One region of the Rhizobium indicum genome, then DNA from elsewhere that is predicted to be linked to it. Evidence: riboswitches for the same ligand, from Rfam matches in the RefSeq annotation. Region 1 holds a riboswitch; the other holds the start of a gene.
The links. A riboswitch is a leader RNA that binds a small molecule or an ion and turns the genes downstream of it on or off. The one in region 1 is predicted to bind cobalamin.

Region 2: linked by a shared signal. The riboswitch ahead of cobU (bifunctional adenosylcobinamide kinase/adenosylcobinamide-phosphate guanylyltransferase) and the one ahead of fdhA (formaldehyde dehydrogenase, glutathione-independent) in region 1 are both predicted to bind cobalamin.

What each region holds. Positions count from the first base shown of each region.
Region 1 is NZ_CP054026.1:198,574-204,194, forward strand. It holds gene FFM53_RS35735 (putative bifunctional diguanylate cyclase/phosphodiesterase) at 1-32, opposite strand, end outside; gene FFM53_RS35740 (ABC transporter substrate-binding protein) at 138-941, shown strand; gene fdhA (formaldehyde dehydrogenase, glutathione-independent) at 1,021-2,211, opposite strand; cobalamin riboswitch at 2,431-2,631, opposite strand; gene FFM53_RS35750 (DMT family transporter) at 2,793-3,698, opposite strand; gene FFM53_RS35755 (LysR substrate-binding domain-containing protein) at 3,811-4,686, shown strand; gene FFM53_RS35760 (GlxA family transcriptional regulator) at 4,661-5,621, opposite strand, start outside.
Region 2 is NZ_CP054021.1:4,901,208-4,906,828, forward strand. It holds gene FFM53_RS23830 (adenylate/guanylate cyclase domain-containing protein) at 1-472, shown strand, start outside; gene FFM53_RS23835 (chloride channel protein) at 501-2,291, opposite strand; cobalamin riboswitch at 2,550-2,946, shown strand; gene cobU (bifunctional adenosylcobinamide kinase/adenosylcobinamide-phosphate guanylyltransferase) at 3,324-3,833, shown strand; gene cobW (cobalamin biosynthesis protein CobW) at 3,838-4,887, shown strand; gene cobN (cobaltochelatase subunit CobN) at 4,892-5,621, shown strand, end outside.

The DNA of each region.
Region 1 (5,621 bases):
ACGATGTGCAAGCGTAGACCCCTGAACACCACGACGCGGGCGCATTCGTCGACGCTAACAAAGAAGCGTTCACGTAGAATTAAAAGCTGTGAGCCACTATGGCGCGAGATCGACTATGCCCTAAGGAGCTCCCGACGATGTTGCGCATATCCATTCAGACTATAGTGCGCGGAGCGCTGATGGCGGGCGGGATCGGTATCTTTTTGGCGGCCTCGCCGCTCGAGGTGGCTGCGCAAGATCGCACGCCGATGAGAATTGCCGTCGAAGGTGCGTTTCCGCCCTTCAACTATCTCGATGCAAATAACAAGCTTCAGGGCTTCGACATCGATATTGCCAATGCTCTCTGCGAGGTTGGCAAGTTCGAATGCCAATTTATCATCGAGAAGTGGGACGACATCATCCCCGATCTCGTTGCCGACAAATACGACGCGATCATCTCATCCATGTCGATGAGCCTCGAGCGGCGTCAAAAGGTTGCCTTCACTGAAAAATACTACAACAGCCCGTCGGTGTTCATCGCCCGGAAGGATTCGTCAATCAGCGATGTCAGCCCCGCCGCCCTCAGCGACAAAATTCTTGGGGTGACATCGTCGACGGCGCAGGAATCCTATGCCAACCATCTCTATCCAGAAATGAAAAGGACGGTTTTTCGGTCTTCGCCGGAATTGTACAAGGGCCTGGCAGATGGGAGCGTCGACATTATCCTCGAGGATAAACTCGCCATCTACGACTGGATTGCCAACACCAAGGCAGGGGGCTGCTGCGAGTTCAAAGGGCCGGATCTGATCGACGTCACATATTTCGGTGAAGGTGCCGGGATCGCGCTGCGCCTGGATGACAAGGAGCGTCTGACGCGCCTGAACGAAGCGTTGAAGAGCATCAAGGCGGACGGGACCTATGACATGATCAACGCAAAATATTTCCCGTTCAGCATCCAGTAGTTCGCCGGCCAACTTTCGAGAATGCGGGATGGTCGGGTTTTCCGCCCGACCATCCCTACCAAGTCCTTCGGTCGTATCGCTATGCGGCTTTCGCGACCTCTCCGTGCGGATCGAGGACATATTTCGTCGCCGCTCCCTGGTCGAAGCTCTCATATCCATTGGCGGCATCGTCGAGCGGGATGACCTTGGCGTTGACGATATCGGCAATTGGCAGTCGGTCGTGGAGGATCGCCTGCATGAGTTGACGATTGTATTTGATCACCGGAGTCTGGCCGGTGTGGAAGGACTGTGCCTTGGCCCATCCGAGGCCGAAGCGGAGCGAAAGATTGCCGTGTTTGGCGGCGTTGTCGACGGCGCCCGGATCCTCGGTGACATAGAGGCCGGGAATGCCGATCGAACCCGCGGCTCGGGTAATCTCCATCATCTGATTGAGCACGATCGCCGGCTGTTCCCCGCCCGAGTGGCCGCGTGCCTCGAAGCCGACCGCATCAATGGCGCTGTCCACCTCGTTGGTGCCGACGACCTGCGCGATCATGTCGCCAAGACGGTCGCTCTTCGACAGGTCGATCGGTTCGAAACCGACCTTTGCCGCATGCGCCAGACGGTCCTTGTTGAAATCGCCGATCATCACGACAGCAGCGCCGAGAATGCGAGCCGAAGCCGCAGCGGCAAGGCCGACCGGGCCGGCGCCGGCGACATAGACGGTCGAGCCGACCCCAACGCCTGCACGCACCGCGCCATGGAAGCCGGTGGGCAGAATGTCGGAGAGCATAGTGAGATCGCGGATCTTCGCCATTGCCTTGTCCCGATCGGGGATTTTCAACAGGTTGAAATCTGCATAGGGGATAGTGACGTAGCGCGCCTGTCCGCCGATCCAGCCGCCCATGTCGACATAACCGTAAGCACCGCCGGCGCGGGCCGGGTTGACCGTCAGGCAGACACCGGTATCCTGAGACTTGCAGCAGCGGCAACGGCCGCAGGCGACATTGAAAGGCACCGAGACGATATCGCCGATGTCGAGCATCTCGACGTCGATGCCTTTCTCGATGATCTCGCCAGTGATTTCATGACCGAGGACCAGGCCCGGCATCGCCGTCGTGCGGCCGCGGACCATGTGTTGATCGGAGCCGCAGATATTGGTCGATATCACCTTCAGGATGACGCCGTGTTCGATGCGGCGGCCGTCGGGCGCTTCCAGCTTCGGATCGTCGATGTCGCGCACTTCGACCTTGCCAGGACGGAGATAGACGACGCCTCTATTTTTGCTCATGGATTCCTCCCACTTGTTTGAATGCCTCGATCTGCAACCGATGCAGTCGATGGCAACCTTCCCTCCGGCCTGCCTCCTCTGCAGCCCGGTGTCCACAACACGAGGATACCGCCGCATCGGGCGATATTCGGATTGTCAAAACGGCAGATTGGGTGGAGAAGAGGATGAACGCCACGGTTTTCGCCTGTGGTTCCGCTCGTGACCGTCTGTCCGCAATCCGTCGATTTGCTGTGCAAGAGCTGGTTTCCGGCTCCAGAATCTCCTTTCGATCCATCACGATATCTTTCCGGATGTCTATCCGGCGATTTCCTTGAGGATTTCAGTTCTTCTACCGCTGCGGGGCAGCGCCGGCGTCAGGCCGGCGTCCCAATGGTCCATTTCGCCAGTTTGCGAGATAGCGCCTTGAACACCACTAACAAACCATGCCTGACGGACAACAGCGATCAAGAAAACGACATGGGCGCAACTCAAAGACGACAGTCGGCAAAGTCGCAATAGCGCTGCGCAGCGGAAATAATTGATCCCGCGAATACGGCGGTTTTCCGGATCGTCCCGGAAGATTTGATCGCCGCCTAAAGGCTTTAGGCGCGATGCGGTCGCCGGCTGCGGCTGACGTCGATGGCCGTGTGCCAGAGCACGGCGCCGAGGATGATCGCGCCGCCGAAAAAGGTAGCGACGGGCGGTTGCTCGGCAAACAACAGCCAGACCCAGAACGGCGTGAGTACGATTTCCATCGTGCCGATCAGCGCGGCTTCAGCCGGCGGCATCCGCTTCGCCCCGGCAAGGAAGAGCACCAGCGCCAGGGAGAAATTGGTCGCGCCGAAGGCGGCAAGAACGATCCAATTGTGCAGGTCGAGCGAGCCGACCGAACCGAACGGGGCAAAGATGGCCAGCGTCAGGAAGGCGCTGACGACGGTCGGCGGCAGGCTCGGCACGCCGGGATTGATGCGCGGAATGATGATGACCAGCGCGAAGGACGCCGTCATGCCGAGCGCCAGCAGATCGCCCACGCCGGTCCCTCCGCCGATCGACGAGGCGACGATGACGGCCACGCCGAGGAGCGAGATGCCGCCGGCAATCAGCGTCCGCCTGGAGACCCTCTCCCTAAGGATGACCCAGCCGAGCATGGCCGCGATGAAGGGCGCGGTCGCATAGATCATCGTCACATTGGCGACGGTGGTCATATAGAGCGCCCCGATGAAGCATACCTGACTGAAAGTCTGGCATGCGATCATCGCAAGACCGGACGGATGGAAGACGGATCGCCATTGCTGCCGTGAAATGCCCCCTTCGAGGAAAAGGCAGGGGATCAGCAGGAACAGGCCACCGAACAACGATCGCCAGGCGATCGCCGTCCACACATCGGTCGTCAGGAGTCGCGAATAGACGCCGCTCGCGCTCCAGGCAAGTGTCGCGGCAACGATGAGAAGCACACCCTTCTCGTGCTCGCTGACTGCGAGGCGTCTGGCCGGATTTTCAATTGTCACGCAGATATTCTCAAAGAAGGAAGTCGAACGCGGCTCATTTGTGCGTCAAGAATTGACATCAGACAAACGAATAGTAGAGATAGCTGTCATCGATTTTTTAAATGGCTGTCTCATGCACGAACCGATTGAGAGCGACCTGCTCAGAACTTTCCTGGTCGTTGCCGAGACGTCGAATTTCTCCGCAGCCGCCCAGCGCATCGGGCGGACGCAATCGGCCGTCAGCAGCCAGATCAAGAGGCTCGAAGAGACGATCGGCGAAACCCTGTTCGATCGGGGCGCCCGCGGCGTGCTGCTCACGCGCCCGGGCCTGCAACTCGTACCCTATGCCCGCCGGATCATCGATCTGTTGAGCGAGGCCGCCGCGACGATCCGCAGCAAGCCGCTGGACGGACCGGTGCGCATCGGAATTCCCGAGGAATACAGCCAGACGGTGCTGCCGGCAGCCCTTGCGGCTTTCGCTGTACGCCACCCGGCCGTCGAGGTCACCGTGTCCTGCGACTACACAGTCCGCAACCTCGCCGCCCTCGAGCGGGATGAGCTCGATCTGGCCGTCGTTTTCGACTGGAGCGATGAGACGAAAGGCGAGGTCATCTGCATTGATCCCACAGTCTGGGTCACATCGATGGTCCACCGGCTGCACGACATCGATCCCCTGCCGATTGCGACCTATCGCAACTCCACCTGGTCACGCGATTTTGCGCTCCGGTCGCTGGAGCAAATCGGCCGCAACTATCGGATCGCCTTCATCGCCGATACCGGCTCGGGGCTGAAGAATGCCGTCACCGCAGGCCTTGCCGTCACCACGCTTTCCCGCAGCAGCATTCCGCCCGGCTGCCGGGAACTCACCGCTGAAGACGGTTTCCCGCCGGTTGATTCCTCCAAAGTCGTGCTCCGCCGGAGCACTTACCGTTCCAGCGAGGCCGTTCGGGAACTTGCCGAAATGATACGGGACGCGTTCCAGCCTATGCCCGCATCTCCGATGGCGTGACGCGGCGGCGCAGGCGACGCCGGGTTTCGGACGGGCTCTCGGAAAAACTCGCCCTGTAGCTTCTCGCAAAGGCGGAGGCCGAATTGAAGCCGGTCGCCGCTGCGATGTCGGCGAAAGAGGCTGTCGTCTCGATCACCTTGCGGCGCGCCGCGTTCAGGCGCAGCGCGAGATAGTGCACATGCGGCGGCGCGCCGATGCTCTGCTGGAAGAGATCCTGCAGATGCCGGGCGCTGATGCCTACCCTGCGGGCCAGCCGCGTGAGAATCAGAGGCTGCTCGATATGCTCCTCCATCAGCCGCACCGCCTGCGCCACGCGGGGATCGTGCATGCGCAGACCAGCCGAGGCTGCGGAAAGCTGCTCATCGGCATGGAAGGAAGGCTGCTCGTAACGGAACAGCCGGCTGACCTCGAGCGCCAGCGAATAACCCTGCCGTTGCCTGATCACCTCCAGCATCAGGTCGACGGTCGGAAGCGAACCTGAGGTCGTCAGCCGCTTGCCGTCGATGACGAAACGATCCTTGACGGCCCGCACCTCAGGATAGGCCAACGCAAAATCCTCGTAGTCCTCCCAGTGGACGGTCGCCGGCAGCCCGTCGAGCAGGCTGGCTTCGGCCAGCAGCCATGTGCCGGACTCGATGCCGGCAATCACCGTGCGATAGCGGGCGGCCTGGGAGAGCTGCATCTTGAGCGCCGGCGTAGCACTTCGGCGCCAGTTGTAGCTGGCAAGCACGAACAGCGGCGTATCCTCGGTCGTCGCCTTGAAAGCGCCTTGCGCGGGCACGGCAATATTGCTGGTGGTCGGGACCGGTGCTCCGTCCGGGGTGAGCAGCCGCCAACGATAGAGCTCACTGCCGGAAATGCGATTGGCGCCGCGCAGCGGCTCGATGACCGAGGCGATCAGGATCAGGTTCGCGTCCGGTAGGACGAGAAGGTCG
Region 2 (5,621 bases), on a different replicon from region 1:
TGAACACTTCGAGCTGATCGGCTGGCATGTCGAGGAAAATTCGGGCGAGATCCTCAAGTTCATGGGCGATAGCGTGCTGGCGATCTTTCCGACCGATGCTGAAGATCCGCAAAAGGCCTGCATGGCCGCACTGGCTTCCGCAAGGAATATTCTGGAAGCCAACAAGGTGCTGAACGGTCAGCGGAGGAATGAGGGAGGTCCTGACATCGGCGTCGATGTCGTGCTGCATCTTGGCGAGGTCTTCTATGGAAATATCGGCGCACGCGGCAGGCTTGATTTCACGGTGATCGGCAGCGCCGTCAACGAGGCCTCGCGCCTCGAAAAACTCTGCGGCACGCTCGGCCATCATCTTCTGATGTCGGAAAGCTTCGCCGTCACTTGCGCCGTCGCCAACGAATGTCTGGGATCCTTCGAGTTGCGCGGGGTTTCGAAAGCGGTAAACGTGTTCAAGCTTGCCGACGCCGTATCCTGAAGCGTCGATCCGATCGGCGCGACGGCGCTCAGATCTCGCCTGAGACCTCGCGGCGGCGGCGGTCGAGTTCTTCGCTGTAGCGGCGCAGCGTATAGCTTTCGCTGAGCTGGCCGATCACCTTGCGTTCGATCAGGTTGTTGACGACGGCGAGTGCTTCGCTTTCGCTCTTGTCGAAGATCGCCGCCGCCTGCTTGGCATTCATCTGCGGCTGCAGGAAGTCGTTGCGGTAGTGGATGAAATCGGCAAGCGTCTTGCCCTCGTCCTGGGCGTCGGTCGGGTTGGCGTAGATCTCCGGCACCAGCACGAGGCCTGCATATTTGTCGCTCTCCTCGACGAGGATGACGCGCTGGGTCGAGCCGATTGGGAAGGCCTGCTTGAATTCCTCCAGAGAGATGCCCGCCCTTGCCGTCTTGACGTCGGCGCGCATCAGCTTGTCGACCGTCAGGTTGCGGATCCAGCCGACGTCATGGGCGCTGCGGATGCTTTCTCCGCGCAGATGGAACCGCCATGTGGCGAAGGAGTAGCCGAAGGTCGAACGCACGACGAGCGAGGAGGTGATGACGGCAGCGAGCACCAGTGCCGTGATCGGAAAATCGCCGGTGATTTCGAGCGCCAGGAACGTCATGGTCAGCGGCCCGCCGATGACGGCGACGGCAAGCGAACTCATGCCGACCACGGCATAGATGACGGGCGTCAGCGTCGCATCGGCGAAATAGGGGCCGCAATAGGCGAAGAGCTTGCCGAGCAGGGCGCCCATGAATAGCGAGGCGAAGAACAGTCCGCCCCTGAAGCCGGAGCCGATCGAGATCGCCGAGGCGAAGGATTTCAAGAGGAAGAGGCCGATCAGCGTCGGGATCGCCACGTCACGGGAAAGGTTGAGATGCAGCGCACCGTGGCCGGCCGAGAGCACCTGAGGCGAGATCATCGCCAGCAGCCCGACGATGATGCCGCCAAGCGCCGGGCGGAAGGGTGGGGCGATCGAACTCTTGCGCGCCAGCTCCTCGACAAAGGCGACGCCCTGCATGATCAGGATGCCCACACCGGCGCAGAAAGCGCCGAGCAGAAGTGCTGGGATATAATCGGCCGGCACGACCGAACCGAAGCTGCCGATATCGATGGTGAAATCGCTGCCGGCGAGCAGCCTTGCGATCAGGGTGGAGACGAGGGCGGAGACGACGACAGGGGTCAGCGAGACGATCGTATAGGTGCCGATGATCAGCTCGAAAGCATAGAAGGCGCCGGTCAGCGGCGCGTTGAAGGCAGCGGCGATGGCGCCCGCCGCGCCGCAGCCAACGAGGGTGCGCAGGTCCGAGCGGCGAAGCTGCAGCTTCAGACCAAATTTGGAAGCGAGCCCGGCGGCAAGCTGGGTATAGCCGGCCTCCAGTCCGACCGAGGCGCCGAAACCGTTGGAGATCAGGTTCTGCACGGCAACGATGATGCTGTCGGTCAAGGACAGGCGGCCGCCATGCAGCGCATTGGCCTCGATCGGGTCGACCATCGGTTTCTTGCGGCGTTTCGCCAGCACTAGAAGCAACAGGCCGAGCAGAGCGCCGCCGATAACCGGGGCGGTGAGCAGCAGCAGCTTGTTCTCGATCTCGGACGAGCTCAACCGTTCGCTGTCGGCGATGCCGAAGACCAGCTGATGCAGCTCGTTGGAGACGTAGCTCATGCCGGTGACGGCGAGACCTGAGATGACGCCGACGACGGCGCCTGCCAGCGACAGGCCGACCTCGCTACGGCGGGCCAGCGCCCGCAGGCGTCCCGGATCGAAGAAAACACGCAGCGCGCGGAAACGGCGCCGATCCAATTTCATAAGCATGGCTAGACAACTAGGCGGGGAGAGGCCCGGTCAAGGGCAGAGATGGTCGCGCAGTCCGCTTGCGACGCAATTGCGGCGAAAAGCCGGCGGTTGGAACAAATTTCGATGAAGTAAGTCTCTGATAAATGACGATATTTTAGGTAGGGTAAGTCGTGTTTGGGTGGCCACACCTCGGAACCGGCGATCGGGCGGCCGCCAAGGCCGGTTGACTTCACCCCTGCGCTTGCCTAACCATCCCTCAACGGATGGTCTCCCGACCATCCTGACATAACGGATGGTTTCGGATCGGTGTTGCGCCCTTCCGGATGAAAAGGGAATGTGACGGGGCGGACCCAAGCCGGGCGCCTTCATCACAGCCGACCCCGCGACTGTAGAGCGGTCAGGGTCTTCCATCCGGCTTCTAGCTCTTCCGGCCGGCGGCTTGCAATAATGCAGGCGGGCGGGATGGGCGACATGCCGGAAAAGCCACTGGATATGCATGGTGATCAACCGGGGTCGGACGCCTCTCAAGTCTACGAATCGTCCACCTTTTCACCGATGCAGCCGGGAAGGCGAGGATGATCCGCTGGCACGATCAGGGCGACCGGTTTCCGGTCTGCCCCGATCGCGGCCGATAACCGCGAGCCAGGAGACCTGCCATGCGTGCCGGGCGAGAAGCCCACACCTGGGCAATATGCCCGTTGCCAGCACGGAGGTTGTCTTGGCTGAACGATTGAATTCGGCGCGGCCTGGTGCGGCGCACGCCACGCCTCCAAGCAGCGCTGCAAGAGGAGTGTTTTCGGCCGCTTATGTCGAATGCTGGGTACCCCCCTCTGTCCTGCCGGACATCTCCCCCACAAGGAGGGAGATCGGCAAGCAGCACGACCGTCGTGTTACATCAATTGTTTGGAGAAAAGCTCTCGGCGATTCAATCTCCCCCCTTGTGGGGGAGATGTCCGGCAGGACAGAGGGGGGCGTCACACCCTCAGTAGCCGAGAAAGGTGCATTCGGAGCAAGCCACGACTACGCACTCTCCCCGAGGGGCGTTTGAGTATGACCGCCACCTTCATCCTCGGCGGCGCACGCTCCGGCAAATCCCGTTTCGCCGAATCCCTCGTCACAGCGACCGGCCTCGACCGTCACTATGTCGCGACCGGGCGTGCCTGGGACGAGGAGATGCAGGCACGCATCACCCAACACAAGGCCGATCGCGGACCGTCCTGGACAACGCATGAGGAGCCGCTCGATCTCGTCGGCAAGCTCTCCGCCATCGACGGGGAGGGGCGCATCGTGCTCATCGATTGCCTGACGCTCTGGGTCACCAATCTGATGATGGAGGAGCGGAACACGGCGGTGGAATTTGCCGCCCTTGCCGATTTCCTGCCCGCCGCGAAAGCGCGGCTCGTTTTCGTTTCCAATGAGGTCGGTCTCGGCATCGTGCCCGACAATCGCATGGCGCGGGATTTTCGCGATCATGCCGGCCGGCTGCACCAATCGATCGCGGCGAAGGCCGCCGAAGTTTATTTCATCGCGGCAGGCCTGCCGCTGAAAATGAAGGGTTAAGTCTATGAACCAGCAGAAGATTCCCGCAACCGTCATCACCGGCTTCCTCGGCGCCGGCAAGACGACGATGATCCGCAACCTGCTCACCAATGCCGGCGGCAAGAAGATTGCGTTGATCATCAACGAATTCGGCGATCTCGGCGTCGACGGCGACGTGCTGAAGGGCTGCGGTGCGGAGAATTGCACCGAGGACGATATCATCGAGCTGACCAATGGCTGCATCTGCTGCACCGTTGCGGACGACTTCATTCCGACGATGACGAAGCTGCTCGAGCGCGAGCAGAGGCCCGACCATATCGTCATCGAGACTTCGGGCCTTGCTTTGCCGCAGCCGCTGGTCGCCGCCTTCAACTGGCCCGACATTCGCACCCAGGTGACCGTCGACGGCGTCATCACGGTGGTCGACAGCGCCGCCGTTGCCGCCGGCCGTTTCGCCGATGACCATGATGCCGTCGATGCGCGCCGCGCCGAGGATGAATCGCTCGATCACGAAAGCCCGATCGAGGAGCTGTTCGAGGACCAGCTGACCTGCGCCGATCTCATCGTGCTCAACAAGACAGACCTGATCGATGCCGCCGGTCTTATCAGGGTACGCGACGAGGTCGCCTCCCGCACGGTACGCAAGCCCGTGATGATCGAGGCGCGGAATGGCGAGGTGTCGGCCGGTATCCTGCTCGGTCTCGGCATCGGCACAGAGGACGATGTCGCCAATCGCAAGTCGCATCACGAGCTGGAGCATGAGGACGGTGCGCCGCATGACCATGATGAATTCGACAGCTTCGTCGTCGAGCTCGGACCCATTGCCGATCCCGCTGGCTTCGTCGAAGCGCTTAAGGGCATCATTGCCGCCCATGACGTGCTGCGCCTCAAGGGTTTCGTCGATGTCTCGGGCAAGCCGATGCGCCTCCAGATCCAGGCCGTCGGCAGCCGCATCGACCATTATTTCGACCGCGCCTGGACGCCAAGCGAAAAGCGCGCCACGCGCCTTGTCGTCATCGGCCTGCACGAAATGGATCAGGACGCGGTGAGGGCGGCGATCGAAGCGCTGGCATAGACCCATGCATCTGCTTCTGGCCCAGCAGGGAACGATCAGCGACGGCGAGGAGGCAATCGACCTCGGGCAGACGCCGGGCGATATCCTGTTCCTGTCGGCGGCCGACAGCGAGCTTGCCGCGATCGCGGCCGCCCATCGCGAGCGCGGGGCGGGGCCTTCGCTGCGGCTCGCCAGCCTGATGAGCCTGAAGCATCCGATGTCTATCGACACCTATGTCGAGCGCACCGCGCGGCATGCCAAGTTGATTGTCGTGCGGGCGCTCGGGGGCGCCAGCTATTTCCATTATGCGCTGGAAGCGCTGCATGCGGCAGCGTCCCGCGCCGGGGCGCTGATTGCGGTGCTGCCGGGCGATGCGAAACCGGATGCCGGGCTGGTTCCTTTCTCCAATATCGATCTCGATGATCTCAACGCGCTCTGGGCCTATCTGATTGAGGGCGGCGATGCCAATGCGCGGGCCTTTCTCGATTATGCCGGGGCGATGTTGGCAGGCACGGAGAAGCCGGCACCGGCGGCACCTTTGATGAAAGCCGGTATCTGGTGGCCGGGGCGTGGACTGATCGGGGTTGAGGAGTGGCGGCTGGTTTCTGCTGCCGTGGTGTCTTCGCGTGTGGCTGTCCGTTTGTCGGTTGAGCTAGGGACACCCCCCTCTGTCCTGCTGGACATCTCCCCCACAAGGGGGGAGATCGGCAAGTCGCTTGGGCTTCCCACAAAAGAAACGCTTGAAGACGCGGCAT